Regions from separate parts of the Streptomyces sp. MNU89 genome, predicted to be linked through region 2. Evidence: riboswitches for the same ligand, from Rfam matches in the RefSeq annotation. Region 2 holds a riboswitch; the other holds the start of a gene.
What was found. Region 2 has a riboswitch for cobalamin ahead of E4N63_RS25670 (cobalamin biosynthesis protein). Riboswitches for the same ligand answer to the same signal wherever they lie in the genome.
Positions count from the first base shown of each region.

Region 1: it holds a riboswitch for cobalamin, as region 2 does, so the genes downstream of both, E4N63_RS23605 (prenyltransferase/squalene oxidase repeat-containing protein) here and E4N63_RS25670 (cobalamin biosynthesis protein) in region 2, are expected to answer to the same signal.

Region 1 is NZ_JAJKLL010000001.1:5,527,100-5,541,153, forward strand. It holds partial or broken gene E4N63_RS23595 (energy-coupling factor transporter transmembrane protein EcfT) at 1-1,002, opposite strand, end outside; gene E4N63_RS23600 (SCO2322 family protein) at 1,186-1,872, opposite strand; gene E4N63_RS23605 (prenyltransferase/squalene oxidase repeat-containing protein) at 2,118-3,395, opposite strand; cobalamin riboswitch at 3,561-3,722, opposite strand; gene lanKC (class III lanthionine synthetase LanKC) at 4,107-6,839, shown strand; gene E4N63_RS23615 (SapB/AmfS family lanthipeptide) at 6,836-6,970, shown strand; gene E4N63_RS23620 (ABC transporter ATP-binding protein) at 7,099-9,168, shown strand; gene E4N63_RS23625 (ABC transporter ATP-binding protein) at 9,444-11,279, shown strand; gene E4N63_RS23630 (response regulator transcription factor) at 11,369-11,998, opposite strand; gene E4N63_RS23635 (TetR family transcriptional regulator) at 12,165-12,881, opposite strand; gene E4N63_RS23640 (glycosyltransferase family 4 protein) at 13,241-14,054, shown strand, end outside.
Region 2 is NZ_JAJKLL010000001.1:6,002,539-6,016,592, forward strand. It holds gene ectA (diaminobutyrate acetyltransferase) at 1-432, opposite strand, end outside; gene E4N63_RS25630 (amidohydrolase family protein) at 879-1,970, shown strand; gene E4N63_RS25635 (SCO1860 family LAETG-anchored protein) at 2,243-3,280, shown strand; gene cobC (Rv2231c family pyridoxal phosphate-dependent protein CobC) at 3,466-4,521, opposite strand; gene E4N63_RS25645 (cobalamin biosynthesis protein) at 4,518-5,045, opposite strand; partial or broken gene E4N63_RS25650 (cobyrinate a,c-diamide synthase) at 5,042-6,590, opposite strand; gene cobO (cob(I)yrinic acid a,c-diamide adenosyltransferase) at 6,649-7,245, opposite strand; gene E4N63_RS25660 (putative cobaltochelatase) at 7,245-9,488, opposite strand; gene E4N63_RS25665 (cobyric acid synthase) at 9,730-11,325, opposite strand; gene E4N63_RS25670 (cobalamin biosynthesis protein) at 11,322-12,245, opposite strand; cobalamin riboswitch at 12,562-12,689, opposite strand; gene E4N63_RS25675 (hypothetical protein) at 13,026-13,271, opposite strand; gene E4N63_RS25680 (inorganic phosphate transporter) at 13,297-14,054, opposite strand, start outside.

The DNA.
Region 1 (14,054 bases), 480 kb from region 2:
CAGGTCCGCCCGGCCGGCGGAGGCGGACCAGATCATCACCGCGGCCACCGCCGCCCCGGACCCGGCGACCAGCCAGGAGCGCGGGCCCCAGCGGTCCGGCCGGTAGCGGCTGCGCACCGAGCGGCGGCCGCCCAGCCACAGCCCGGCCAGCGCGGCGGACAGCCCCAGCAGCAGGACGGGCAGGCCGAACCCCGCGCCCTCCGCGGCCAGCAGACCGTAGGTGCCGGCGCAGACGCCGAGAAGTCCGCCGAGGGTCAGCACCGTCGTGGTGTGCCGTACGGCGGCCGGGACGCGGGCGGTGCGGCCGTAGCCGCGCGCGTCCATCGCGGCCGCCAGTGCGACGGACCGCTCCAGCGCTCCCTCCAGCACCGGCAGCGCGATCTGGAGGATCGCCCCGACGCCCCGGTCGGCGCGCCCGCGCAGCCTGCGTGCGGCGCGCAGCCGCACCACGTCGGCGACCAGGTTGGGGGCGAAGGTCATGGCGACGACGACGGCGACGCCCGCCTCGTACAGCGCGCCCGGCAGCGACTTCAGCAGCCGCGCCGGGTTCGCCAGCGCGTTCGCCGCGCCGACGCAGGCCAGGAGCACGGCCAGCTTGAGGCCGTCGTAGAAGGCGAAGGCGAGCCCCTCGGCGGTGACCCGGCCGCCGATCCGCACCCCGCGCGCCCACTCCGGCAGCGGCACCTCGGGCAGGGTGAAGAGCACCTGGCTGCCGGGGATCGGCGAGCCGAGGAAGACCGAGAAGACCAGCCGGATGGCGATCACCACCAGGCCGAGCTTGAGGAACGCGCTGTAGCTGCGCGCCCAGGGGGCGTCGGTGCGCCGCGCGGCGACGACGTAGCCGGCGACGGTGGCGAGCAGGGCCAGCAGCAGCGGATTGGTGGTCCGGGACGCGGCGGTGGCCAGACCCAGGGCCCACAGCCACCAGGCCCCGGCGTGCAGGGCGTTGCCGCGCGAGGCCTCGGGCGCACGGGACGCGAGACGCCCGCGGAGCCGCGCCACCGCGGACGGACCCGCGCCCGTCTCCTCCGCGCCCGGCCGCCGGACCGCGCCGTTCGTGCCCCGCTCCGGCCGCCGGGACCGGGGTACGGCGGCCGTCGCGGGCGCGGGGAGCGGCACCGCGGCCCGCCGCGGGCCGGGCGCTGTCGAGAGGGCCGGGACGGGGCGTCCCGGGGGCGCCGGTGCTCATCCGCGGCGTCGGCGGGCCTGCCAGGCGGCGCCCGCGGCGAGGACGGCGACTGCGGCGGCACCCGCGTAGAGACCGGTCGACGAGCCGCCGCCGTCCCCGCCGGCCGGCTCACCGGCACGGTCGTCACCGGAGCGGCCGTCATCCGAGCCGTCGGAACCGCTTCCGCCGGACGGGTCCGCGCCGCCGTCCGCGGCACCCGCGTCCCCGGACACCTGTTCGCCGCAGCCGCGCTCCGGGTAGCCCGCGATCGCGCACAGCAGCGCGGAGGTGTTGTAGCGGAGCGGCTTCGCGACGGCGGCCAGGGCCTCACCGCTGGTCGCGTCCTCCGGCACGGACGCGCACTCCGTGCGAGGTTCCGGGGGCCGTTCGCCGTCCGGCGCGTCCTCGGCGGTACCGAAGTCCAGCAGGAGCGCGACCCGCTTGCGGCCGTCCTCGGCGGGGATGCCCGCGCAGATCTCGTCGAAGCCGGCGGTGCCGCGCGGTTTCGCGGCGTCCTGGGTGTTGACGCTCACCGAGAAGCGGAAGCCCTCGACATCGCCGTCGGCGGGCCTGGCCGTCGCCGGCCCCTCGGTGGCGTAGCTCCAACTGCCGCCGTCCCGCTGCCAGAAGGACCAGTAGCGGTACCCCTCGGCCTGTGCCGGCCCCGCGCCGAGCGCGGTGACGGCGGCCACGAGCAGCAGCACGGCCGGCCCGCGCACCCCGGGGCGCGCGGCCGGACGCCGGCGGGCGCCGGCCCGGGGACGGCCGCCGCCGCGCGGCGCCGTGCCGTGCCGGCCGCCGCCCCGCCGCGTGCCACCCGGGCCGCCACCGTGCGGCTGCTCCGCTCGGTCCGTCTCCGCGCCGAGCGGCCGCGTCCGGCGCGGCCGGGTGCCGTACCGGTCCGTGCCGTCCGGCGCCCGGAGCCCGGTGGTCCGCCGTGGCCGCCCGCTCACGACCGCTTCCTCCGGCCGGCGGTGAGCATCAGGACGGCGCCGGCGACGAGGCCCGCGAGCACGCCCGCGCCCAGGATCCACCAGAGGAGGGAGACGTCGCCGGACCCGGACTTCTCGCCCTCCTCGCCGGCGTCCGCGCCGGCCGCCGGCACCGACTCCGGCTCCGGCCCGGTGGCGTTGAGCTCCTTCACCAGGTCCGTGCCGCCGAAGGAGCGCGGGTCGCCGCCCGCGGCGTGCGCGGCGAGGACCAGGGTGCCCAGACCGGCCGGGTTGTCCGCGGCCCACTCGGCGGAGTTCTTCTCCAGCCAGGCCAGCGGCGCCTCGGCAGCCTCCGGCCGGCCGGCCGCCGCCAGGGCGATCACGGCCTCGGCGGTGTTGGAGTGGTCCGGCACCGGCTCGTCGGCACCGGGCGCGAGCGAGGTGAGGTGCCCGTCCTTCTCCAGCAGCCCGGTGAGGTACGCGGCGGCGCCGGACGCGGCCTCCTCCGGCGTGCGGCCGGCGTCCGCGCCGGAGCCGCACTCCAGCGGCTCGGGCGCGCCGCCGCCCTCGCCGCCGTCCCCGGCGGCCGGGCTGACGGCCAGGCCCTCGCCGTGGCCGGCGAGGACACCGGCCACCGTGGCGTCGGCGTTGGCCAGGAGGCGGCCCTTCTTGTCGGGCTGGAAGGCGTAGGCGCCGCGGTCACCGGCGTCGGCGTCGCAGCCGAGCTGCAGCTCCGCGAGCGCGTCGTACGGGGACTTGCCGCCCGCCCGGGTGGCTCCCGGCTTCTCGCCCGCCGCGGCCAGCGCGCCGACGACCACCGAGGTGGAGTTGGTGTCGCTGGGGGTTCCCGGGAGGTAGCCCCAGCCGCCGTCCTCGTTCTGCACGGACTTCAGCCAGCCGACGGCCTTGCGGACCTCGCCGGTGTGCCCGCCGAGGGCCGCCAGCGCCTGGACGGCGACGGCGGTGGCGTTGCTGTCCACCGGCGTCTTGGCGTCGCACTCGGCGCCGGCGTCCGCGCGGTAGGCGGCGAACGCGCCGGAGGCGCACTGCTGCCCGGTGAGCCAGTCCACGGCTTGGGCGGCCGGGGTGACGCCCGCGGTGTCCTGGGCGAGCAGGGCTATGGACTGCCGCCACACCCCGTCGTAGGACGGGTCCTTGGTGCCGTGCAGCCCGGACGGCGGCTTCGGGGCGGGGGAGGAGGACGGCGCGGCGGTGTCGGCCGAGGCGGCGGGTGCGGCGAGCGCACCCAGCACGGCGGACGCGGCCAGGGCCGCGGCGGTGCGGCGTACGTTCATGGTTTCGGTGCCTTCCGTTGGCGGTTCTCGTGGCGGGGGGCAGCCGGGCACGGCCGACCCCGGCCGCGCGGACCGCACGCGGAGGGCACACCGGGCTCGTCTTCCGTAGACCTCGACGGTGCCGTCCGCGGCCGGGCGCCGCGGAGGGCGCCGCACCGGCGGACGGGAGCCTGTTCGCGCCCGGACAGGTGCTCCGGCTCGTACGGCCGCGCGGGGCGCGGGGTGTACTCACGGTTGCGGGTCAGCGCCGGATTCGCACCGGTCTTCCCCTGTCAGGGCACGGATGAAGTTGTCGGAAGACACCCTAACCGGCCGGTAGAAGATCATCGAACGGGTGTCCGGCCCAGCCCGCCGGCCGCCTCCCGGCACGCCTCTCGGCCCGTCTCCCGGTCCGCGTCGCGGCGTGCGTCCCGGCGGGCCGCGGCGGGCCCGTCCGCAGGGGCGCGGAGCGCTCCGGAAGGGAGTGCCGGACGGGGGGAAGCGGCTGTCCGGGGCGGGCGCCACCCCGGGCGCATGACCGGTTTGACCCAGGTCAGAGGCCGTGTGGAGGGCCGAGAGGAGGCCGTTCGGCGGCATTCGAACTGCCGTAACTTACTCGTGCGTTCCGCACATCAGGGTCGTGACAGCTGTGACTGTTCCGCCGGCGCCCGCCGGTGACAAGCTCGAATCACACCGAGAGGCCCGCACCACCGGACGGGACGAAGGAGCGTCATGGACCTGGGGTACGCCGTGTACTGCGACGCGGACCGCACGTTCTACGACGCCCCGCACCGGCTCTCCGCCGGCACCGAGGACACCCCCGGAGCGCCCGGCGCCCTCTACGAGCACGCCCGCCGCGAGGCTCCCGAGGGATGGCAGCGGCACAGCAACGGCGACTGGCTCGCCTTCCGCCCGCTCGACACCTCGCTGCCCGCCCAGGGCTGGAAGATCCACGTCTCGGCCACGCTCGACAACGCCGAGAAGATCCTCACCCAGGTCTGGGACTACTGCGTGCCGCGGTCGGTGGCCTTCAAGTTCATCCCGGGCCGGCACCTCCTCCGCACCCGCAACGCCAAGTACGCGGACCGGGGCGGCAGCGGCAAGTTCATCACCGTCTACCCGGAGAACGACGAGCAGTTCGGGACCATCGCCCGCGAGCTCGGCGAACTCCTCGACGGAGAGCCCGGCCCGTACATCCTCAGCGATCTGCGCTGGGGCGCCGGCCCGGTCCACGTGCGCTACGGCAGCTTCACCGAACGGCACTGCTACGACGAGCAGGGCGTCCTGCGCCCCGCCGTGGAGAACGCCGAGGGGAAGCTCGTACCCGACCGCCGGGACCCGGCCTTCCACATACCCGGCTGGGTGGAGCCCCCGGCCTGCCTCACCCCGCACATCGAGGCCCGCACGGCCACCCGCACCACCGGCATCCCGTACCGCATCGAGAAGGCCCTGCACTTCTCCAACGGCGGCGGTGTCTACGCCGGGACGGACACCCGCACCGGCGAGAAGGTCGTCCTCAAGGAGGCCCGGCCCCACGCGGGTCTCGCGGCCGACGGAGCCGACGCCGTGAGCAGGCTGGAGCGCGAACGCGCCGCCCTCGAACGCCTGTCGGGGCTGCCGTACACCCCGGAGGTGCGCGACTCCTTCGTCCTCGGCGACCACCACTTCATGGTGATGGAGTTCCTGGAGGGCAAGCCGCTCAACACCTTCTTCGCCCGCCGGCACCCGCTCATCGAGGCCGACCCCTCACCGGAGGCGCTCGCCGGATACACGGACTGGGCGATACGGATGCACGGCATGGTGACCGAGGCCGTGGAGGCGGTCCACGCCCGCGGCGTCGTCTTCAACGACCTGCATCTGTTCAACATCATGGTCTCCGAGGACGAATCCTCCGTCGCCCTCCTCGACTTCGAGGCCGCCGCGCACATCGACGAGGGCCGCCGCCAGGTGGTCGCCAATCCGGGCTTCGTCGCCCCGGCCGGGCACCGCGGCTTCGACGTCGACCGCTATGCGCTCGCCTGTCTGCGCATCGCCCTCTTCCTCCCGCTCACGAGCCTCTTCGCCATCGACCGCGGCAAGGCCGCGCATCTCGCGGAGATCGCCGCCCGGGAGTTCCCGGTGGCCCGCGACTTCCTCGACGAGGCGGTCGCCGAGATCCTCCGCGACCCAGCCGCCGAACCGCCGGCGGCCGGAGCGGACGAAGCGGCCGGCAGCGCCCCGGCCACCCGGGCCCCGTATCTGCCCGTCGATCCCGCGGACTGGCCGCACAGCCGGGACTCCATGGTCCGCGCCATCCTCGCCTCGGCCACCCCGGACCGCCACGACCGCTACTTCCCGGGCGACATCGCCCAGTTCCGGGCGGGCGGCGGCCTCTGCTACGGCTACGGCGCGGCCGGCGTCCTGCACGCCCTCGCCGAGACCGGCGGCGGACGGCATCCGGAGGCGGAGGAGTGGCTGCTGCGCCGCTCCGAACGCCCCGCCCCCGGCACCCCCCTCGGCTTCTACGACGGACTCGCCGGCATCGCCTGGACCCTGGACCGCCTCGGCCACCGGGAACGCGCCCTGGAACTGGCCGGGCTCACCCTCGCCGAGGACTGGTCCGGCATGGCGCCCGACCTGCACAGCGGACTCGCCGGCATCGCCCTCGCCCTGGACTCCCTGGGCGCGAGCACGGGCGAGATCGCCCTGGAGGACGCGGCCGCGCGCTGCACCCGGATCGTCGCGGACCGGTTCGCCCGCTCCGACGGCACCGAGGGCGGCACCGGCGGCGGCACCGGACGGACCGGTGGCGGAGTGCCGCGCGCCGGGCTCCTCCACGGCGCCGCCGGCCAGGCCCTGCTCTTCCTCCGCCGGTACGAGCGCACCTGGGACCCCGCGCTGCTGGACCTCGCGGCCGAGGCCCTGCGCCGCGACCTCGCCCGCTGCGTCAAGGGTCCCGACGGCGCGCTCCAGGTCGACGAGGGCAAGCGCACCATGCCCTACCTGGGCGCCGGCAGCGTCGGCATCGGCATGGTTCTCGACGACTACCTGGCCCACCGTCACGACGAGGACTTCGACCGGGCGCGCCGCGACATCGTGCGGGCCGCCCAGGGCAAGTTCTACGCCCAGCCCGGGCTGTTCCGGGGCGCGGCCGGCATGGTCCTGCACCTGGCCCGCACCACCACCGGCGGCCCGGGCACGGACGAGACCGCCCTGCGCCGCCAGATCACCGCCCTCACCTGGGGCGCCGTCCCGTTCCGCGGGGAACTCGCCTTCCCCGGGGAGCAGATGATGCGCCTCTCCATGGACCTCAGCACAGGCACCGCCGGGTGCCTGCTCGCCCTGGGCAGCGCGCTGCACGGCTCTCCCGTGCACCTGCCCTTCCTCCCGCCGCCCGCCGGGCGGCCCCACGAGCCGGTCTCCGCCGGAGGCCGTACCCAAAAAAATCCCGTCCCCACGGACATCAAGGAAAGGACAGTGTCATGACCCTTCTCGACCTGCAGACCATGGAGACCCCCGCCGAGGAGATCACCGGCGAGCTGGCGACGGGCGGCGGCTCCCGCGCCTCCCTGCTGCTCTGCGGCGACAGCTCCCTGAGCGTCACCACCTGCAACTGATCTGAGCCGCTAGTCGGCAGGTCAGCTCAGCGCGGTCCCGGGCGGCGGCATTCCGCCCGGGGCCGCACGCTCACCGTACGCGCCGCCTTCGTCCGCGCGTCACCGGAGGAGGGGAGACACCGCAGCCCATGGCCACCGAGCCGGCCGGCACCGGCCCCTCCGCCGAAGCCCGGGACGCCGGGGACCGCTCCCCCGGCGCACGGGCCGTCACCCCGGGCGGGGAAGCCCGCCGTGCGGAAGACCGCGGCGCGCAACCACGCGGCGCGGAAGCCCGCGAGAGGGCCCGCACCGGGAAGGCCCGCAACGGCAAGACCCGCAACGGCAGGGCCCGGACCGCCGGCGCCCGCCGCCACGACGAGGCCCGCACCCCTCCGGCCGCCACCGGCGCCTCTCCCGCGGACCCGGCCCCCGGCGCCCGCCGGCTGCTGGTCGGCGCCGCGCGCCGCAGCACCGGCCGGGCCGTCCTGATCCTCCTCGCCACCACGGCCTCCGCCGCCGCGACCATCGCGCTGCCCGCCGTGCTCGGCCACACCCTCGACCTGCTGCTCGCCAGGCGGGACGGAGCCCGGCCGTGGGTGGCGCTCTGCGGCGTGCTGCTCGCGGCCGAGGTCCTGCTCGACGCGCTCACCGCCCACGCCACCGGCGTCACCAACGCCCGCTCCACGGCCTGGCTGCGCAACCGCGGCACCGCCCACCTCCTCTCCGTCGGCCCGCGCCGCGCCGCCCGCTTCACCCCGGGCGACGTCGTGACCCGGCTGACCGGCAACGCGGCCGAGGCGGGCACCGTCCCCGCCACCGCGGCCGCCTCCGCCGCCTCGCTCCTCACACCGGTCGGCGGCATCGTCGCCCTCGTCCTCGTCGACGTCTGGACCGCCGCGGTGTTCCTCGCCGGGGTGCCCGTCCTCCTGCTGCTCCTGCGGGTCTTCGTCCGCAGCTCCTCCGACAGCGTGACGCGCTACCAGCGCATCCAGGGAGACATCGCCGCCCGGCTGATGGAGGCACTCGGCGGCGCGCGAACCGTCGCGGCCGCCGGTACGGCGCGCCGTGAGCGGGACCGGGTGCTCGCGCCCCTCCCCGAACTCGACGCCCAGGGGCGCCGGATGTGGCAGGTCTACGGCCGCGCCGTCACCCAGGGCGGCATCCTGGTGCCGCTGCTGACCACCGCCGTCCTGGCCGTTGGCGGAGTGCGGCTGGCAGCCGGGCAGCTCAGCATCGGGGAACTCCTGGCCGCCTCCCGCTACGCGGGACTCGCCGCCGGGATCGGCGCCGTCGTCGGCCAGCTCAGCGCCCTGGTGCGCGGCCGGGCCGCCGCCCGCCGCACCGCCGAACTGCTGTCCGCGCCGCGCGTGCGCCACGGCACCCGCCGTCTGCCGTCCGGCGGGCCCGGCCGGCTCGAACTGCGCGGCGTCACCGTCGTCCGGGGCGGCGCCCGGGTGCTGGACGGCGTCGACCTCACCGTCCCCGGCGGCGTCACGGCCGCCGTCGTCGGGCGCTCCGGCGCCGGCAAGTCGGTCCTGGCCGCCGTGGCCGGCCGGCTGGAGGATCCGGACGGCGGCACCGTCCTGCTGGACGGCGTGCCGCTGCCCGAACTCGACCGGACGGAGCTGCGCCGCGAGGTCGGCTACGCCTTCGAACGCCCGGCGCTGTTCGGCGGCACCGTGGGCGGGGCCATCGCCTTCGGCGCCGGCGAGCCCCCGGAGGAGACCGTACGGTCCGCCGCCCGCACCGCGCGCGCGGACTCCTTCATCCGCCTGCTGCCCGCCGGCTACGCCACCCGGCTCGCCGACGCGCCGCTCTCCGGCGGCGAACTCCAACGCCTCGGACTGGCACGGGCGTTCGCCCACGCCGGCCGGCTGCTGGTGCTGGACGACGCCACCTCCAGCCTGGACAGCGTCACCGAGCTGGAGGTGGGCCGCGCCCTGACCCGGGACGTACGGGCCGGCACCCGCCTGCTCATCGCCCACCGGGTCTCCTCGGCGGCCCGCGCCGACCTGGTGGTCTGGCTGGAGAACGGCCGCGTCCGCGCCGTGGGGCCGCACGAGGTCCTGTGGGAACGCCCCGCGTACCGCGCGGTCTTCGCCGGCACCGGCACGGACGCCGACGCCGACGCCGAAGCGCTCGAGCCGCCCGGCCCGGCGGTCAGCGGTGCCCCGGGCCCCGGCCCCGGTGACCGGGGCCGGACGGGGGGCGCCCCGTGACCCGGCCCGGACGCACGGAGGACACCACGCCGGAGCGGCGCCCCGCATCCGCACCCGGGCCCGGGGCGGCCGCACGGCGCGAGAACCCTGGAGCACGGTGGGAGGACCCCGCCGCGGGGCGGGGCACCGCGACGGGACGCGACCGTGCCGGACCGGACCCGGCGGCACCGGACCGGCCGGGACCGGACCGGACCGGAGGGAACCGGCCCGGAGAGGACCCGGCACCGCGGCCCCGCTCCGGGGAGGACCGGGCCGGGCGGGGGGCGCTGCGGCGGATCCTGCCGCAGGCGCGCCGGTTCCTCGGGGCGCGGCTCCGCGTCCTCGCCGCGCTCGGCGGCTGGTCGCTGCTGGAGTCGGCGCACACCTTCCTCGGCGGCTACAGCGTGGCGCAGGCCCTCGACCGCGGCTTCCTCGCCGGGGACACCCGCACCGGACTCCTCTGGCTGGCCGTGGCCGCCACGGCCGTCGTCGTCGGAGGCTTCGCCAACCAGGGCGTGTTCCGCGGGCTGGCCGGCCTCGTCGAACCCCTGCGCGACGGGCTGCTGCGCCGGGTGGTGTCGGCCTCCCTGCGCGAGGCGGTCGCCGATCCGGCGCGGGCCGACAGCGCCGTCGTCTCCCGGATCACCCACCAGACGGAGACCGCCCGGGACAGTTTCGCGGGACTGGTGCTGGTGGCCCGCTCCTTCCTGTTCACCGCCGCCGGCGCCCTGCTCGGACTGGCCTCCCTCGCCCCCCAGCTGCTGCTCGTCGTCGGGCCGCCGCTGCTGCTGGGCCTGGCCCTGTTCCTCTCCACGCTGATCCCGATGGCCGCCCGGCAGCGCGACTACCTCCGCGCGGACGAGGCGCTCGCCGAGGAGTACGGGGCCGTCGCCGGGGGTGTCCGGGACATCGTGGCCTGCGGTGCCGAGGACCGTACGGCGGCACGGGCCGCGCGGCTCGCCGATGCCGAGGTGGGCGCCGCGCGGTCGCTCGCCCGGTGGGCCGCCGCGCGCACCCTGTCGCTCGGGGTGGCCGGGCAACTGCCCGTCCTGCTGCTGGTCTTCGCGACACCCTGGCTGCTGGACCGGGGAGTCACGGCCGGTGAACTGCTGGGCGCGCTGACCTACTTGACGCAGTCGCTGCTGCCCGCGCTGCACACCCTGATGACGGCGCTGGGCGCCGCGGGCACCCGGCTGCTGGTGATCCTGGACCGGCTCACCGGCGGCCACGACGGACCGCCGGGAGCGGAGACGCCGGGCCCGGGGGCGCCCGGCTCCGTCAAGGGCGGCGCCGCGGTGCCGCATCCGCACGCGTCCTCCTCGGCGGCGCCCCCCGCGCCGGGCGGACGACCGGACGTGGTCCTGAACGCCGTCCCGGACGCGGTCCCGGACGGCGGGCCGGAGCCGGGCGCGCCGGCCGTCGAACTCCGTTCGGTCACCTTCGCCTACGGCGCCGGGGCGCACCCCGTGCTGCGCGATCTGGACCTCACCGTCGGGGCGGGGGAGTGCCTGGCGGTGGTCGGGCCGAGCGGCATCGGCAAGTCCACCCTGACCGGCCTGGTCGCCGGGCTGCTGACCCCCGGCCGGGGGGAGGTCCGGGTGCTCGGCCGACCCGCCCGCTCGTGGCCGGCCGGGGAACCCGCGCGGCTGCGGGTCCTCATCCCCCAGCAGGCGTACGTCTTCACCGGCACCCTGCGGGAGAACCTGCTCTACCTCTGCCCGGACGGCGCCCCGCCGGAGGCGGTGACCGCGTCGGCGGAGGCGGTGGGCCTGACCGGGCTGGCGGACCGGCTCGGCGGTCTCGACGCCGTCGTCGACCCCGCCGTGCTGTCGCAGGGGGAGCGGCAGTTGATCGCCCTGGCCCGGGCGCATCTGTCCCCCGCCCCGGTGGTGCTGCTGGACGAGGCGACCTGTCATCTGGACCCGGTGGCCGAGGAGCGGGCCGAGCGCGCGTTCGCGGAGCGGCCGGGCACGGTCATCACGGTCGCGCACCGGATCAGCTCGGCCCGCCGGGCCGACCGGGTGCTGGTGATGGACGGGGTGCACGCGGTCTGCGGCAGTCACGACGAACTACTGGACCGCTCCGGCCTCTACCGCGATCTCGTGGGCCACTGGCAGACCGTGCGCGTCTGACGGTGCGCCCGGGGGACCCGGATAGCCCGCCGCCCGCCGACCCGGCCCCGTCGAGGCCGGGGCCGGGTCGGCGGCGGCCGGGGCAGGACTCAGACCCAGCCGGCGCTCTGCGATATACGAACGGCGTCGATGCGGTTTCTCGCACCGGTCTTGCGGATCACCGAGGCCATGTAGTTGCGCACGGTCCCGTTGCACAGATGCAGGCTCTTGGCGATCTCGGCGATCGGCGCGCCCTCGGCGGCCAGGGAGAGCACGCTCAGCTCGCGTGCCGTCAGCGGCATCTCGGCCGCCTGCATGAAGCCGAAAGCGAGCGATTCGTCCACGAATCGCTCGCCCTTGGACACCTTGCGGATGGCGTCCAGTAATCGCTGCGGGGTCGCGTTCTTGCTGACGTACCCCAGGGCGCTGGCGTCGAAGGCGCGGCGGAGCGCGCCCGGCCGTCCCGCGGTCACCAGGGCGAGCAGCGCGCTGCGGCGCCCGGACCGGAGCCCCTGGGCCTCCCGGCCCTCCGGTTCGGCGGCTTCCAGGACCGCGGAGAGCGACTCCGAGGCCGGGTTGTCGGCGTCGACCACGCAGACGTCCGGACGGGTGGCTTGCGCCCGCGCCGGGAACTTGTCCCAGGTCGCCGCCGTCACTTCCAAATCGTGCTCCCTCCCCAGCAGTGCGGCCAGCGCCGACCGCAGAAGCCCGATGTCGTGCACCAGAAGTACCCGGATCACTTGCCCGTCCCCTCCAGACTCGTGTGCACCGGTGGTCTCCCATGTGTCCGTCGGAACATCTGAACAGTTCAGTCGTCCAAGAGCGCGTTCCCACAACGCAGGCGAGGGAACGGCCGACACGGGACTTGGCATACGGACTTGCCCTACGTCCCGTGCTGTAGTCGGTTCAGCGGGCGTGTTCCGGAGCTTTTCCGGGGTTTCGCGCACCCCCCGCGTGCGCCGCCTCCGCGCCCCCCTGGCGCGCCTCTTCCGCGCTTCCCGGTGTCCCCGCCCTCCGCGGTGCTGTGAGGTCGATGAGCCGGCAGGCGGTCTCGATGTCGGTGCGCACCCTCTCCGTGGAGGAACGGCCCGCCAGCCAGGCCACGAGCGTCGCGTGCCAGGTGTGCTCGATGACGCGGACCGCCGAGAGCAGTTCGGGGCCCGGGGCGCCGGTCCGCCCCATGGCGTCCAGGATGATCGTGGTGGTCAGCCGGGACACGGCGGCCACCTCCTCGCTCACCGACCGGTCGGCGAAGGTCAGCGCCCGCACCATCGCGTCCGCCAGCAGCGGCTCGCGCCGCATCGCGCGGAAGGCGCGCAGCACCGTTTCGGCCACCCGGGCCGAGGGCGCCTCCGCGGTCACGGGTCTTCTCGCCGGTGTCTCGTACAGCCGCTGCAACTGGTCCCGCAGCGTGGCGACCAGCAGATGGATCTTGGACGGGAAGTAGCGGTAGAGGGTGCCGAGGGCGACCCCGGAGCTCTCCGCCACCTCGCGCATCTGCACGGCGTCGAAGCCGCCCCGGCTCGCGAGTTCGGCACTCGCACGCAGGATCGATCGACGACGGGCTTCCTGACGCTCCGTCAGACGCGATGGGGAGAGCTGTGACGCTGATTCCGTGGTCATATGTCCCGATCCGTGGCATCTCCGGTGTGCGCCGCCATCCGCAGGGGCACCTCACCGTGCCCGAGTGCTCACGGCGGGCGCAAGCTCAGGGCATGGCTCCGGAGGTGCGGAAAGGCCCGGCGGCGCGCCGACCGTGGTGCGAATCACCCGGCCCGGACCGGCGGTAAGGGCTACCTGCCGGTAGATTCGAAGCTCCTCCCACGGCGGACGACCACGGCGGGCGACCACGCGGACGGCCGGGCGGACAGCCGGGCGGGGTGACGGACGGGCGGCCGGGCGGCCGGCCAAGCTGAAACTTGTTCTAGATTGGCGCGAGCCGCTACGCTCCGGCAGAACTGAAGTGAGAAGGGGCCCGAAGAGTGACCGCTGAGGCCGCACCGGCAGCCGCATCGAGCCCCTCCGCCGGAACCCCCGGCCCCCTCGCGTCCGACGGCGGACGCCCACTGCGCATCGCCCTTCTCACCTACAAGGGCAACCCGTTCTGCGGCGGCCAGGGCGTCTACGTCCGGCACCTCTCCCGCGAACTTGCCGCGCTCGGCCACTCCGTCGAGGTCATCGGCTCCCAGCCCTACCCGGTCCTCGACGAGACCCCCGGCCCCGGCAAAGTGAGCCTCACGGAACTGCCCAGCCTCGACCTCTACCGGCAGCCCGACCCGTTCCGCACCCCGAAGCCCGGCGAGTACCGCGACTGGATAGACGCCCTGGAAGTGGCCACCATGTGGACCGGCGGCTTCCCCGAACCGCTCACCTTCAGCCTCCGTGCCCGCCGCCATCTCGCCGCCCGCCGGGGCGCGTTCGACGTCATCCACGACAACCAGACCCTCGGCTACGGCCTGCTCGGCGGCCCCGCCCGGCTCGGCGCCCCGCTCGTCACCACCGTCCACCACCCCATCACCGTGGACCGGCGGCTCGACCTCGACGCCGCCACCGGACCCCGGCGCCGCGCCTCCGTCCGCCGCTGGTACGGCTTCACCCGCATGCAGAAGCGCGTCGCCCGCCGGCTGCCGTCCGTGCTGACCGTCTCCGGCACCTCCCGCGACGAGATCGTGGAACACCTCGGCGTGCCCGGGGACCGCATCCACGTCGTCCACATCGGCGCCGACACCGAACTGTTCTCCCCGGACCCCTCCGTCCCCGAGATCCCCGGCCGGATCGTCACCACCTCCAGCGCCG
Region 2 (14,054 bases):
CGAGGTGAACAGGCGGTTCGACGCCGTGTTGTCCGGGGTGATCGTGGTCTCGACCCGGTCGATGTCCTTCTCGTGGGCGACCCGCTCGGTCAGCCCGTCGAGCAGGGCGCCCGCGAGGCCGCGCCCGCGCTGGCTCTCGTCGACGGCGACCTGCCAGACGACGAGGGTGCGGGGGGCCTCGGGGCGGAGGTATCCGGTCACGAAGCCGACCGGCTCGCCGTCGGCGCCGCGGGCCACCACGGAGGTGGCGGCGAAGTCGCGGCACCACAGGAGGTAGCTGTACGACGAGTTGAGGTCGAGCACCTCGGAGTCGCGGGCGATGCGCCAGATCGCGGCTCCGTCGTCGACGCGTGGCGTGTCGAGCTTGAGTCCTTCCGGCATTTCCAAGAATTCCGTACGGGGACCTGCGTGGTCTGCTTGCGCGGCGGTCATGCGTATTCAATTTACCGAGCAAAAGTTAAAAATGCATCGGGGCAAGGGGTTACGCGGACGGGGGTGCCTGTGTTATTCGGGCGCGGCCGTGCGGGCGCGCGAAACCCCGCCTGATTGCCCGTATATATGGGCTGATTCCCGGATGAACCGGGCGGCCTGTGGATCGCGTCACATATCCGTAACAACCCAGGCCGCAGCCACGGGAGAGGCCCCTGAGGTCTGTGGCGAATCCGTGTGTTTGAGACACGGGAAAGCGGGAAGAAGAGTTCCGGACTCTACGCACTTGGAGAATACGGAATTCCGTTGAGGAGAACATAGCGCGAATGCGCGAAACTGTCACCGGAATCATGGAACCCAACCGCCCCGAAGTCCGTCCGCCCCTCGCGGACCCCGCGCGGGCCGGGCCCGCCCCTCCCGCGTACCACGCCGCTCGTAGAGTGCCTGCCATGAGCGAAGGCACGGTGCTGCACATCAAGGGACGGGTGCTCCGCGGCCCGGAGGACGTCCGGGACGAGCTGTGGGTGCGGGACGGCCGCGTCACCTACGAGCCCCCCGCCGCCGCGCGGGAGGTGACCACCCTCACCGGCTGGGTCCTCCCCGGACTCGTCGACGCCCACTGCCACGTCGGCCTGGACGCCCGGGGCCCGGTCGACGAGTCCACCAGCGAGAAGCAGGCCCTGACCGACCGCGACGCCGGAACGCTGCTGATCCGCGACGCCGGTTCGCCTTCCGACACCCGCTGGATCGACGACCGCGAGGACCTGCCCCGGATCATCCGTGCCGGCCGGCACATCGCCCGCACCCGCCGCTACATCCGCAACTACGCCCATGAGATCGAGCCGGGCGACCTCGTCGCGTATGTGGCGCGTGAGGCGCGCCGCGGTGACGGCTGGGTCAAGCTCGTCGGCGACTGGATAGACCGCTCCACCGGCGACCTCGCCCCCTGCTGGCCGCGCGGCGAGGTGGAGGCCGCCATCGCCGAGGCCCACCGGCTCGGTGCCCGGGTCACCGCCCACTGCTTCGCCGAGGACTCGCTGGGCGACCTGGTGGAGGCGGGCATCGACTGCGTCGAGCACGCCACCGGGCTGACCGAGGAGACCATTCCGCTCTTCGCCGAGCGCGGTGTGGCCATCGTCCCCACCCTCGTCAACATTGCCACCTTCCCGCGGCTCGCCGACGGCGGCCAGGAGAAGTTCCCCCGCTGGTCGGACCATATGCGGCGGCTCCACGAGCGGCGCTACGAGACCGTGGCCGCGGCCCACGACGCCGGCATCCCGGTCTTCGCCGGCACCGACGCCGGCGGCTCCCTCCCGCACGGCCTGATCGCGCAGGAGGTCGCGGAACTGGTGAAGGCCGGGCTCCCGGCGGCGACCGCGCTGTCGGCGGCCACCTGGGGCGCGCGGGAATGGCTCGGGCGCCCCGGCCTGACCGAGGGCGCCCCCGCGGACCTGGTGGTGTACGACACCGACCCGCGCGAGGACGTCCGCGTTCTGGCGGCGCCCCGGCACGTGGTGCTGCGCGGCCGCGTCACCGGCTGAGCCGCCGTACGGGAGCCGCTGCGGCGGGTCCCCGCCAGGCCCCGCCCCCGGCCCCCGGAGCCGCCGTGCTGCCGGGGCCGGGACGGGGCCCGGCGGGCTTCCCGGGCCGGCGAGTCGAACGCGCGCCCAGAAACCACCCGATGGTGTGAACTCACGTCATGTTGCTGCCTGTTCACCGACAGTACGTAAGTATGCGTTGCGTAAGAGGTCGCCGCGCAGACGTCCCCCGGACCGCGCCGGCGACTCCATTTCTCTTGTGGGGGTTCCACACCTTGAACAGCAATGCCTTCGTCCCGCCCGTGCGCCGTACCGCCGCCGCGCTGACGGCCGCCGCTCTGGCCGCCGCCCCGGTCCTCCTCGCCGGTGCCGCGCCCGCGTACGCCTCCGGAGGGGACGGCAAGGCCGGAGCGGTCGTGCTCCGCGCGGACCTCGGGGTCACCCTGCTCGACCGCACCCGGGTGCCGCTGAACGTCACGCTCAACGAGGTCCAGGCCCCGGAGTCGGCCCGTGAGACCCTGCTGACCGCCCGGGTGGAGGGGGCCCACCGGGGCCGTCCCGTCGAGGTGCTGAAGGCCGCCGTCGCCACCGCCGACGCGAAGACGGAGGCCGGGAAGGCCGAGGGGCGGGCCAATCTCGTGAACGCCCGGGTGTACGTGCCCGGGCTCAAGCACCGCCCGCTGATCGAGCTCGACCAGGTCACGTCCACCGCCGTGTGCCCGGCCGGGAAGCAGCCGACGGCCGAGGCGAAGATCCCGGGCCATGTGACGGTCTTCGGCCAGCGGGTCGAGCTGAGCGCCGAGGGCACCGCGCGGGCGGACGTCAAGGGCGTCGGCTCGGTCGAGCTGGCCCTGGCGAAGACCACCACCACGGCGACGACCGCCGCGGCCACGGCCCTGGAGCTCCAGGTGTCCGTCACCCCGGAACTGACCGCGCCGAAGAAGCTCAACGTCGCGGCCGTGGAGGGCAAGGTCACCCTGGTGGAGGCCACCTGCGTGAGCCCCGCCGGGGGCTCCGGTGACGGCGGGCCGGGCACCGGCAACGGCGGAGCGACCGAGGGCGGCACCGGCGGCTCCGGCGGCGGCTCGGGCGAGGGCGACGGCTCGGGTGACGGTTCCGGCTCCGGTGACGGCGACGGCTCCGGCGACGGCGTCAGCACCCAGACCGGCTCGGGAAGCGGTGAGGACAACCTCGCCGCCACCGGCGGCAACTCCACCACCCCGTACCTGGCGGCCGGTGCCGGGGCCCTGCTCGCGGCCGGCGGAGTCTCGGTCTTCGTCGCACGGCGCCGGGCGGCCGCCCGCCGCGGCTGACCGCGACGGGTCCGGGGCCGCCGGTCCCGGGCCCGGACCGGGAAGGTGACGGCGCGGGCCGCCCCGGGGGTGGGGCGGCCCGCGCCGTCGGCCTTCCCGCCGCTGTCCGGGCCGTACCTTCCGGCCCGGGCCGCGCACGGCCGCCCGTACGGCGGGGGTGCCCGCGAGGCCGGCGGCCGGCGGGGTCAGCGGTCGGTGAGGGCCTTGGCCAGGGCATCGGCGAACCGGTCCGTGGTCCGGGGATCGCGGACCGCCAGCCGCAGCCACTCCGGACCGAGCCCCGGGAACGTGTCGCCCCGGCGGACCGCGAAGCCGTGCTCGCGCAGCCGTTCCCGTACGGCGGCCGCTCCCTCCAGCCGGAGCAGCACGAACGGCCCGGCGGCCGGACCGCAGACGGCGACCTCGCCGAACTCCGCCAGCCGCGCCAGCAGATGCTCCCGGTCCGCCGCCCCGCGCTCCGCGGCGCGCTCCGCCTCCGCGAGCGCCGCCGGCTCGCAGCAGGCCTCCGCCGCCGCGAGGGCCGGCGCGGACACCGGCCACAGCGGCTGGGCGCGCTCCAGCGCCGCGATCCGCTCCGGTTCCGCGAGGACGTAGCCGATGCGCAGCCCGGCCAGCCCCCAGGTCTTGGTGAGGCTGCGCAGCACCACCAGTCCCGGCAGGTCCGTCCGTGACGCCAGCGAGGCGTGCTCGCCCGGCACCGCGTCCATGAAGGCCTCGTCGACGACCAGCAGCCGCCCGGGCCGGGCCAGCGCCGCCACACCGGCCGGGCCGTCCGCGGGGTGGAGCACGGAGGTCGGGTTGGTGGGGTTGCCGACCACGACCAGATCCGCGTCCTCCGGTACGGAGTCCGGGCGGAGCCGGAAGCCGTCCTCGCGGCGCAGCAGCACCCGTTCCACCCGGTGGCCGGCGTTCCGCAGGGCCGCCTCCGGCTCGGTGAACTGCGGGTGCACCACCACCGGGCGGCGGGCCGGGAAGGCCCGGGCGGCCAGGACGAACGCCTCCGCGGCCCCGGCCGTCAGCAGCACCCGGGAGACGGGCAGCCCGTGCCGCCGCGCCACCGCCTCGCGGGCCGGGGCGCCGTCCGGATAGGCGGCGAGTGTGCCGAGGGAGGCGGCGATCCGGGCCCTGAGCCAGTCCGGGGGAGTGCCGGCGCGGACGTTGACGGCCAGGTCGGTGAGACCGGTGCCGCGCACCTCGGCGTCGCCGTGGTGGCGCAGATCGGGTCCGGGCGGCGCGGTCATGGGAGTCCTGCCTTTCGGGTGCGGGCCGGTGCCGGGCCGGGCGGCACGGGGCCCGCGGGTACGGGTGTGCGGGCCGGGGCCGTGCGGAGGCGGCTGCGGGCCCGGGCGGCCGGGAAGCGGGCCACGGCCACCGTGGCCCGGGGCGAGGCGGACTTGGGCACCAGGAGCGCGCCCCCGGGCCCCGCGGCGAGCAGGGCGGCCGCCTCGGCCACGCTCGGTGTGCCCGCCGCGCCGAGCACTGTACGGGACGGGTGCGGCACGTCCACGGCGGCCAGCTCCGCCGCCGTGTACGTCACCAGCGGTACGCCGAGCCGGGCCGCCGCCCCGGCGATGCCCGCCTCACCCGCCTTGGTCTCGGCGGTCGCCAGCACGGCGACCGCAGGGTCCCGCCGCCCGGCCGCCTCCAGTGCCGCACGCAGCAGCGCCAGCACCTCGCCCTCGGTGACCCCGGCACGCGCGCCGACCCCGGCCGCGAGCACGGGGCCCCGGCCGGCCTCTCGGCCGTGCCCGCTCATCCCGCTCATCCCGCGCACCATTCGACGAATCTGCGGGCCGTGCCCGGGGCGCCCGCCCAGTGCAGATGGACGTAGGAGGCGTGGACACCCCGCCGGACGAAGCCCTCGACGCGGCGCGACGGCCGGTGCAGCCCCCAGGCCGGCGCGGCGCCCGCGCCCGGCTCGATCACCGTGCGGTGGAACTCGTGGCCCCGGAGCCTCGCCCCCACGGGGGCCAGCGGGCTGTCCGAGAGCGCCACGGCCTCGCGGTAGCCGAGCGTCAGCCGCTCCGTCATCCGCGCCTCCGCGTCCAGGACCCCGCACATCGGCCTGCCGTCCAGCGACCGGGCGAGGTACAGCAGGCCCGCGCACTCCGCCGCCACCGGGGCGCCCCGGGCGGCGAGCGCCGCGACGGCCTCGCGCAGCGGCTCGTTCGCCGACAGCTCGGGCGCGTACATCTCGGGGAAGCCGCCGCCGACGACGAGTCCGGCGGTGCCGGGCGGCAGCTTCTCGTCGTGCAGCGGGTCGAAGGTGACGACATCGGCGCCGGCCGCCGTGAGCAGTTCGGCGTGCTCGGTGTACGAGAAGGTGAAGGCCGGACCGCCCGCGACGGCGACCACCGGGCGCCCGGGCCGGTCCCTCCGGTCCCGCCACGCCCCGGCCCCGTGCCCGGACGCGCCCCGCGCCGGGGCCGCCGGGCGGTGCGCGCTCCGGCTCTCCGGCGCCGCGGCCGCCACCACCGGGGAGGCGCGGGGACCGGGGAAGCCGGGGCGGCCCCGGAGCTCGGGGCGCCAGGCCGGCCCGGGCACCCGTCACCGGGGTTCCCCCCGCCGGGGCCGCCCCCGCCAGGGCTTCCCGGGCCGGGTCCCAGACCGGTCCGGGGAGGGGCGGGGCGCTGCGCGCCAGGGCGTACAGGGCGTCCAGATCGCAGCCCGCCCGCACCCGGGCCGCCAGCGCCGCCACCGAGGCGACCGCCTCGGCCCGCCGCTCGGCGGCCGGCACCAGACCCAGATGGCGCGAGGGCGTCCCGGCGTCCGGTGAACGGCGCAGCGCGCCCAGGACCGGCACCCCGGACTCGTCCAGGGCCTCCCGCAGCAGCTCCTCGTGCCGCTCGGAGCCGAGCTTGTTGAGGATGACCCCGGCCAGGCGCACCTCCGGGTCCCAGGAGGCGAATCCGTGTACCAGGGCCGCCACCGAACGGGACTGCGAGGAGGCGTCCACGACCAGCACCACGGGGGCCCGGAGCACCTTCGCCACCTGCGCGGTCGACGCCAGCTCGCCCTGTCCGGCGGCGCCGTCGTAGAGGCCCATCACGCCCTCGACGACGGCCAGGTCGGCGCCGGCCGCGCCGTGCAGGAAGAGCGGGGCGATCCGCTCCGGGCCGCACAGATAGGCGTCCAGGTTGCGTCCGGGGCGGCCGGCGGCGAGCGCGTGGTAGCCGGGGTCGATGTAGTCCGGGCCGACCTTGTGCGGGGAGACGGCGAGGCCGCGCCCGGCGTAGGCGGCGATCAGACCGGTGGCCACGGTCGTCTTGCCGCTGCCCGAGGCGGGCGCGGCGATCACCAGACGCGGCACCGTGTGCGGGGCCGCCGCGGACGGGGCTCCGGCGGGCGGGGCCGCGGCGGGCGGGTGCTCACCACTCGATGCCCCGCTGGCCCTTCTGGCCCGCGTCCATCGGGTGCTTCACCTTCGTCATCTCGGTGACCAGGTCGGCCGCGTCCAGCAGCTCCGGTGGCGCGTTGCGGCCGGTGATCACGACGTGCTGGGTGCCCGGCCGGGCGCGGAGCACCGCGACGACCTCGGCGGTGTCGATCCAGCCCCAGTGGAGCGGGTAGGCGAACTCGTCCAGCACGTACAGGCGGTGGGTCTCGGCCGCGAGGTCCCGCTTGACCTGCTCCCAGCCCTCCCGGGCCGCCTCCTCGCTCGACTCCATGTCCCGCTGGGTCCAGGACCAGCCCTCGCCCATCTTGTGCCAGACGACGGCGCCGCCCTCGCCCGAGGCGCCCAGGACGCGCAGCGCGCGCTCCTCGCCGACCCGCCACTTCGCGGACTTCACGAACTGGAACACCCCGACCGGCCAGCCCTGGTTCCAGGCCCGCAGCGCCATGCCGAAGGCGGCCGTGGACTTCCCCTTGCCGGGGCCCGTGTGCACCATCAGCAGCGGCCGGTTGCGGCGCTGACGGGTCGTCAGTCCGTCGTCCGGCACCGTGCTCGGTTTTCCCTGCGGCATTACGCGGCCCTCCCGGTCGTGTTCGTCGTCCCCGTCGTTCCCGTCGTCTTTGCCGCCGCCGGTCCGGGCCTCTGCCCGGTGGGCTGCGCGGACGGTGCGCGCCGCGTGCCCCGGACGCCGCGGACCAGCCCGGCCACGCTGTCCGCGCGCAGCTCCTCCAGGGTCACGGCCTCGGCGCCCAGCCGGCGGGCCAGCTCCCCGGCCAGCCCCAGCCGTACCGGCCCCGACTCGCAGTCCACGACCACCGACGCCGTGCCCTCGGCGGCCAGCAGGTGCGCGGCCCGCGCCACCGGCGTGAACGGATCCGCCGCGCGCCCGGCGCGTGCCCCGTCGCCCGTACCGCCGCGCCCGCCGGTCCCGGCGCTCCGTGCGGCGGTCGCCCGGCCGTCGGTGACGACCACCAGCAGCGGCCGCCGGGACGCGTCCCGCAGCCGCTCCACCCGCAGCACCTCGCGCGCCCGCAGCAGCCCGGCGGCCAGCGGGGTGCGGCCGCCCGTCGGCAGTGACTCCAGCCGCGCCGCCGCCGCGTCCACGGAGGACGTCGGCGGCAGCACCAGTTCCGCGCCCGTGCCCCGGAAGGTGACCAGCCCGACCTTGTCGCGCCGCTGGTACGCGTCCAGCAGCAGCGACAGCACCGCGCCCTTGACGGCGCTCATCCGCCGCCGCGCCGCCATCGACCCGGAGGCGTCGACGAGGAACAGCACGAGATTGCCCTCGCGTCCCTCGCGCACCGCCTCCCGCAGATCGTCGCGGCGCACGACCAGACCGCTGCCGGCCCGGCCCCGCGCGCGCTGGTACGGGGCGGCGGCCCGGACGGTCGCCGCCAGATGGAGCTTCGTCAGGGCGCCCCGCGGCCGTCGCGCGCCGGTGGTGCGCCCGTGCCGGGTGCGGGCGCGCGAGCGGCGCCCGGCAGCCCCCTCGCCCAGGCCCGGCACGCTCAGCACCCGGGTGCGGAACGGATCGGCGGCTCCCACCGCGCGCTGCTCGGGGCCGTCCCCGCCGGTGACCGGCCGGTCCTCCCCGGCGGGCTCGTCCCCCGCCGCGGCGGACGGCTCGCCCGCCGGCTCCCCCGCACCGTCCAGGCGGCCGCCGGGGCTCTCCGCGGCGCCCCCGTCCTCCGGGCCGCCGGGGCTCTGCTCCGGTGCGGTGTCCCCGCCCGGCGCGCTCCCGTCGTCCGTGGTGCCGCTGTCTCCGCCGTCCCCGCCCCCGGAACCGTCCGGTCCGTCACCCGGGTCGTCCGGGCCGCCGGGGCCGGGGTCCGGTTCGTCGTCGCCGAACTCCTCCAGCGTCCGGTCCAGCTTCTCCTCGTCCAGGCCCGGCGCGTCGAACGGATTGCGGCGCCGGCGGTGCGGGAGCGCCAGCAGCGCCGCCTGCCGTACGTCCTCCTCGCGCACGTCCGTGCGACCGGCCCAGGCGGCGAGCGCCGTCGCCGTACGGGCCATCACGATGTCCGCGCGCATCCCGTCCACCTCGAACGCGGCGCAGACGGCGGCGATCCGGCGCAGTGACCGGTCGTCCAGCACGACCGACGGCAACAGCGCGCGCGCCGCCGCGATCCGCGCCCGCAGCGCCGACTCCTCGGCCGCCCAGCGGGCCGCGAAGCCGGCCGGGTCGTCGTCGTGGGCGAGCCGCCGCCGGACGACCTCCACCCGCAGCTCCGGCTCGCGCGAGGCGGAGACCTCGACCGTCAGCCCGAACCGGTCGAGCAACTGCGGCCGCAGTTCGCCCTCTTCCGGGTTCATCGTGCCGACCAGCAGGAAACGCGAGGCGTGCCGTACGGAGACCCCCTCGCGCTCCACATAGGAGGCGCCCATGGCGGCGGCGTCCAGCAGCAGGTCCACCAGATGGTCGTGGAGCAGATTGACCTCGTCGACGTAGAGCACGCCGCGGTGGGCCTCCGCGAGCAGCCCCGGCTCGAACGCCTTCTTCCCCTCCGACAGGGCGCGTTCGATGTCGAGCGCGCCGGCGAGGCGGTCCTCCGAGGCGCCGACCGGCAGTTCGACCATCCGGGCCGGCCGCTCCGTCCCCGGCCCCGCGGGGTGCGGGCCGTCGGGGCAGGCGCCGTCCGGTGCCTGCGGATCGCAGGAGAAGCGGCAGCCCGGCACCACGGCGACCGGCGGCAGCAGCGCCGACAGCGCGCGCACGGCGGTCGACTTGGCGGTGCCCTTCTCCCCGCGGACGAGCACCCCGCCCACGGCGGGGGACACCGCGTTCAGCAGCAGGCCCAACCGCAGGTCGTCCATGCCGACGATCGCGGTGAACGGGTAGTGCGGATCGGGGGAGCGGGACACGGCGCCGGCCGTGCCGCTCGTGACGGCGGCGCTCGTGACGGTGTCGTTCATGCGGTGCCCTCCGGTGGAACCCTCGGAAATCGGTCAGGTGTCCGCCTCCGCGGCCCGGACGGCCGGGGCGGTACTCGGCGGGACGGCGCGCCGGACCGCACGCTCACGGCAGGCGCGCCCGGCGGCGTACGGACAGCCGCGCTCACGGCGCGCCCGGCGGTACGAACGGCAGGTCCGGCGGCGCTCCCTCCTCGATCAGCCGCAGCAGCGCCCCGGTGTCGGCGTGCTCCTCGATCAGATCCCCCAGCCGGTCGAGCTGCTCCTCGCGCAGCTCCCCGAAAGCCGTGTCCGGCGCCGGGACGAAGCGGCGCCCGGCGTCCCGCGCCACCCGGCGCAGGAACGCCCGCCGGAAGGCGTCGCTCTCCAGTGAGCCGTGCCAGTGCGTGCCCCAGACGGAGCCCGCCCGGCAGCCGTCCAGGGCCCGGCCCCGGCCGTCGGTCATGAACGGCTCGGCGGAGTCCGCCACGTCGGACACGCCGTGGTGGATCTCGTAGCCCGCCACCGGCTCGCCCAGGGCCTCGCCCGCCGGCCGTGCCAGGGTCTTCTCCACCGCGAAGCGCACCCGCAGCGGCAGCAGTCCGAGCCCGTCCACCGCCCCGGCCCGCGACTCGACCTCGTCCTCGATGCGCTCGCCCAGCATCTGGTAGCCGCCGCAGATCCCGAGCACCGGCCGCCCCTCCGCCGCCCGGCGCGCGACGGCCTCGGCGAGCCCCCGTTCGCGCAGCCAGGCCAGCGCCCGCACGGTGCCGCGGGTGCCCGGGAGGACGACGAGATCGGCGTCGGCCAGCTCCTCCGGCCGGTCGGCGAAGCGCACCAGGACGCCGGGTTCGGCGGCCAGCGCGTCGACGTCCGTGAAGTTGGACATCAGCGGCACGGCCGCCACGGCGATCCGCAGCACCTCCTCGCCGCACGGCGGCCCGGCGGCGGACTCGCGCACCGCGCCGCGCAGCGAGAGCCGCAGCCCGTCCTCCTCGTCGATGCCCAGGCCGTGCGCGTACGGCAGGACGCCCAGCACCTGCCGCCCCGTCAGCCCGCGCAGCATGTCCAGCCCCGGCTCCAGCAGTGACGCGTCACCGCGGAACTTGTTCACCACATAGCCCGCGACCAGCGCCTGGTCGGCGCGGCTCAGCAGGGCGGTGGTGCCGAAGAAGGACGCGAACACCCCGCCCCGGTCGATGTCGCCGACCACCACGGCCGGCAGTCCGGCCGCCCGCGCGAGCCCCATGTTGACGATGTCGTGCCGGCGCAGATTGATCTCCGCCGGGCTGCCCGCGCCCTCGCAGATCACCGCGTCGTACCGGGCGCGCAGCCGCTCGTAGCAGTCGAGGACGACGGGGAGCAGCGCCTCCCGGCGGTTCGCGCTCGGGGCGCCCCCGGTCCCCGGGCCGGCCGCGAAGTAGCCCCGGGCGCTCAGCTCGCCGGCCGGTTTGCCGAGCACCACGACCTGGCTGCTGCGATCGCCGCCGGGCTTGAGCAGCACCGGGTTCATCAGCGCCGACGGCTCCACCCACGCCGCCTGCGCCTGCATGGCCTGCGCGCGGCCGATCTCGGCCCCCTCGGGCGTCACGAACGAGTTCAGCGACATGTTCTGCGCCTTGAACGGGGCCACGGAGACGCCCTTGCGGGCCAGCCACCGGCAGATCCCGGCGGTGACGACGCTCTTGCCGGCGTCGGAGGTGGTCCCCGCGACGAGCAGGCCGCCGCCGGTCCGGGCGGTGCCGCCGTGGGTGCCGGTCATCCCCGCCCCTCTCCGGCGGGCGGCCGGGAGACGGCCGTCGCGCCCCGGAGCGCCCCGTACGCCAGCCGTCCGCCGGCGCACACCACCAGCGCCAGCGCGCCGACCCGGCGCGAGAGGCGCACCGCACGCTCGATGTCGCGCGGCTCCACCGGGCGGTTGCCGGCCCCCAGCACGGGCCGGTGTTCGACCCGGCCGCCGTACGCCAGCGTGCCGCCCAGCCGTACGCCGAGGGCCCCCGCGAACGCCGCCTCCACCGGACCGGCGTTGGGGCTCGGGTGGCGCCGGGCGTCGGACCGGAGCACCCGCAGGGCACCCTGCGGGTCCGGGCCGGCGAGCACGGCCAGCGCGGCGGTGAGCCGGGACCCGGGGAAGCCCGCCACGTCGTCCAGCCGGGCCGGGGCCCAGCCGAACCGGCGCAGTCGCGGCGACTTGTGGCCGGCCATCGCGTCGAGGGTGTTGACCGCGCGGAAGCCGGCCAGGCCGGGCACCCCGGCGGCGGCACCCCACACCAGCGCCCCGACGACCGCGTCTGAGGTGTTCTCCGCGACGGACTCCACGACCGCGCGGGCGATCTGCTGTGCGTCCAGCGACCGCGGGTCCCGCCCGCAGAGACCCGGCAGCCGTTCGCGCGCCCGTGCCAGGTCACCGGCCTCCAGCGCGGCGCCGACGGCCCGCGCCTCACGGCCGAGCGACGTACCGCCCAGCACGGCCCAGGTGACGGCGGCGGTCAGCGCTCCGGAGGCGGCGGGGGAGCGGCGTACGGCGTGGGAGAGGCCGGCGGCCGCGGCCACCGTGCCGCCGGCGCACAGGGCGGTGTACAGCGCCCCGGCGCCCCGGTGGTCGCGCCACAGCAGCCGCTCGGCGGCCGTCGCGGCCCGCCCGAACGCGGCGACGGGGTGGCCGCGCCGGGGATCGGCCAGAAGGAGGTCGGCGAGGAAGCCGAGCGCCGTACCGGCGGCGAGGACGGCGTCCGCGGAGCGGGGAGAGCGGGTGTCGGGGCGCGGGTGTCCGGGGCGCGGAGGCCCCGGCGGCGTCTTCGGCACGCATCGGCTCAGACCGCCGTCACGCCTCGGAGGGGGACGGGGCGGCGGGGCCGCCGGGAGCGGAGGGAGGGTGCCCGCCCGCGGGCCGTTCGGCCACGGGGCGTTCGACGGCAGGGCGTACTGCGGCGGCAGCCGGGCATCGCGTTTGTCCTCACTCAGGGTCCGCGCCCTGGTTCGACGTGACCGGCGGTGAGAGTCTCCTGGCTCCCGGATCGGCGCGGGCCCCGGTCTTCCCGCCCGTCGGAACGGGCCGTGACGTGGGTGGGGTGCGCTCCCCGGTGACAGTGGCGGGACCGCGCCGGATTCGCACCGGCTTCCTCTCCTGCCGCCGTTTGGCCCCGGCAGTCCACCACGCCCGGGAACGCCCGTCAACTCGCCCTTGACCTGCGGGGGATCAGTGTGCGGAGTGCCACACCGGGGCGCGCGGTGCGTACGCCGTCCGGTGCCGGGACGGGAGGGGCGCACGGGACGGGGCGAGCCGGGCGGGAGAGGGACGGGGGCGGGCGGCCGCGGACGGGCAGGGCGGGGCGGGCGGAAGGGGCGCGGGCAGGGCCCGCCACCCGGCAGCACGCGTCACGCGCTGTCCGGGCGGCGGGCCCGGGTGCCGCTGTACCGCCGCCCGTTCGACGCGGGCGGTGCGGGCGGTGCGGGAGACCGTCAGGCGACGATCAGATAGATCCCGTACGCCACGACCGCCGCGGAGACCGCGAAGCACACCGTGGCGAGGGTGCGCGCCAGGGCGGTCGGCGCCTCGGTGACCGTGGCGCCCTCCGCGCCGTCCGCCTGCGGGTGCCGCCGGGCGGAGGTGCCGACGATGCCCAGGGTGAAGACGCCGACGATGGCGACGGTCGCCACGAGGCTGACCACGGAGACCTGGCCGAGTGCTGCCCAGTCGATGTTCATACGGTTCTTCCTTCTACCTGAGCCGTCAGACGACGGTGGCCTTGGACGCCGCGGACTGGGACGCCGGGGACGCGGAGCGCGGGGAACCGGCCTCGCCGTCGTGGGCGGCCGCCTCCAGCACGGAGTCGGTGGGCGGCGGGGAGAGGGAGGCGACGACGTCGGCGACGATGTCCTCGTGCTCCGGATCGGCGTGCGGGGCGGGAACGTCGTTCACATTGCTGTGGTCGACCTTCTCCTGGCGCGACTTCACCCAGATCCACGCGCTGCCCGCGACGGCCATGACGGCGACCGCGGTGACGCCCCAGGTGCCGCGCCCGGCCAGCAGGGCGGCCAGCCCGGCGACGAGGCCGGCGGCCGGCAGGGTCAGGCCCCAGGCGACGAACATGCGGGTCGCGGTCGACCAGCGCACCACGCCGCCCTTGCGGCCCAGGCCGGAGCCCATGATCGCGCCGGAGGACACCTGCGTGGTGGAGAGGCCGAAGCCCAGGTGGGAGGAGGCGAGGATGACGGTCGCGGCGCCGGTCTGGGCGGAGAAGCCCTGCGGCGGCTGGATGTCGGTGAGGCCCCGGCCCATGGTGCGGATGATGCGCCAGCCGCCGAGGTACGTGCCGAGGGCGATGGCGACACCGGCCGAGGTGATGACCCAGAACGGCGGACCGGCGTCGGGCGCGAGCACACCGCCGGTGATGAGCGCGAGGGTCATCACACCCATGGTCTTCTGGGCGTCGTTGGTGCCGTGGGCGAGGGAGACCAGGGCGGCCGAGGCGATCTGCCCGGAGCGGT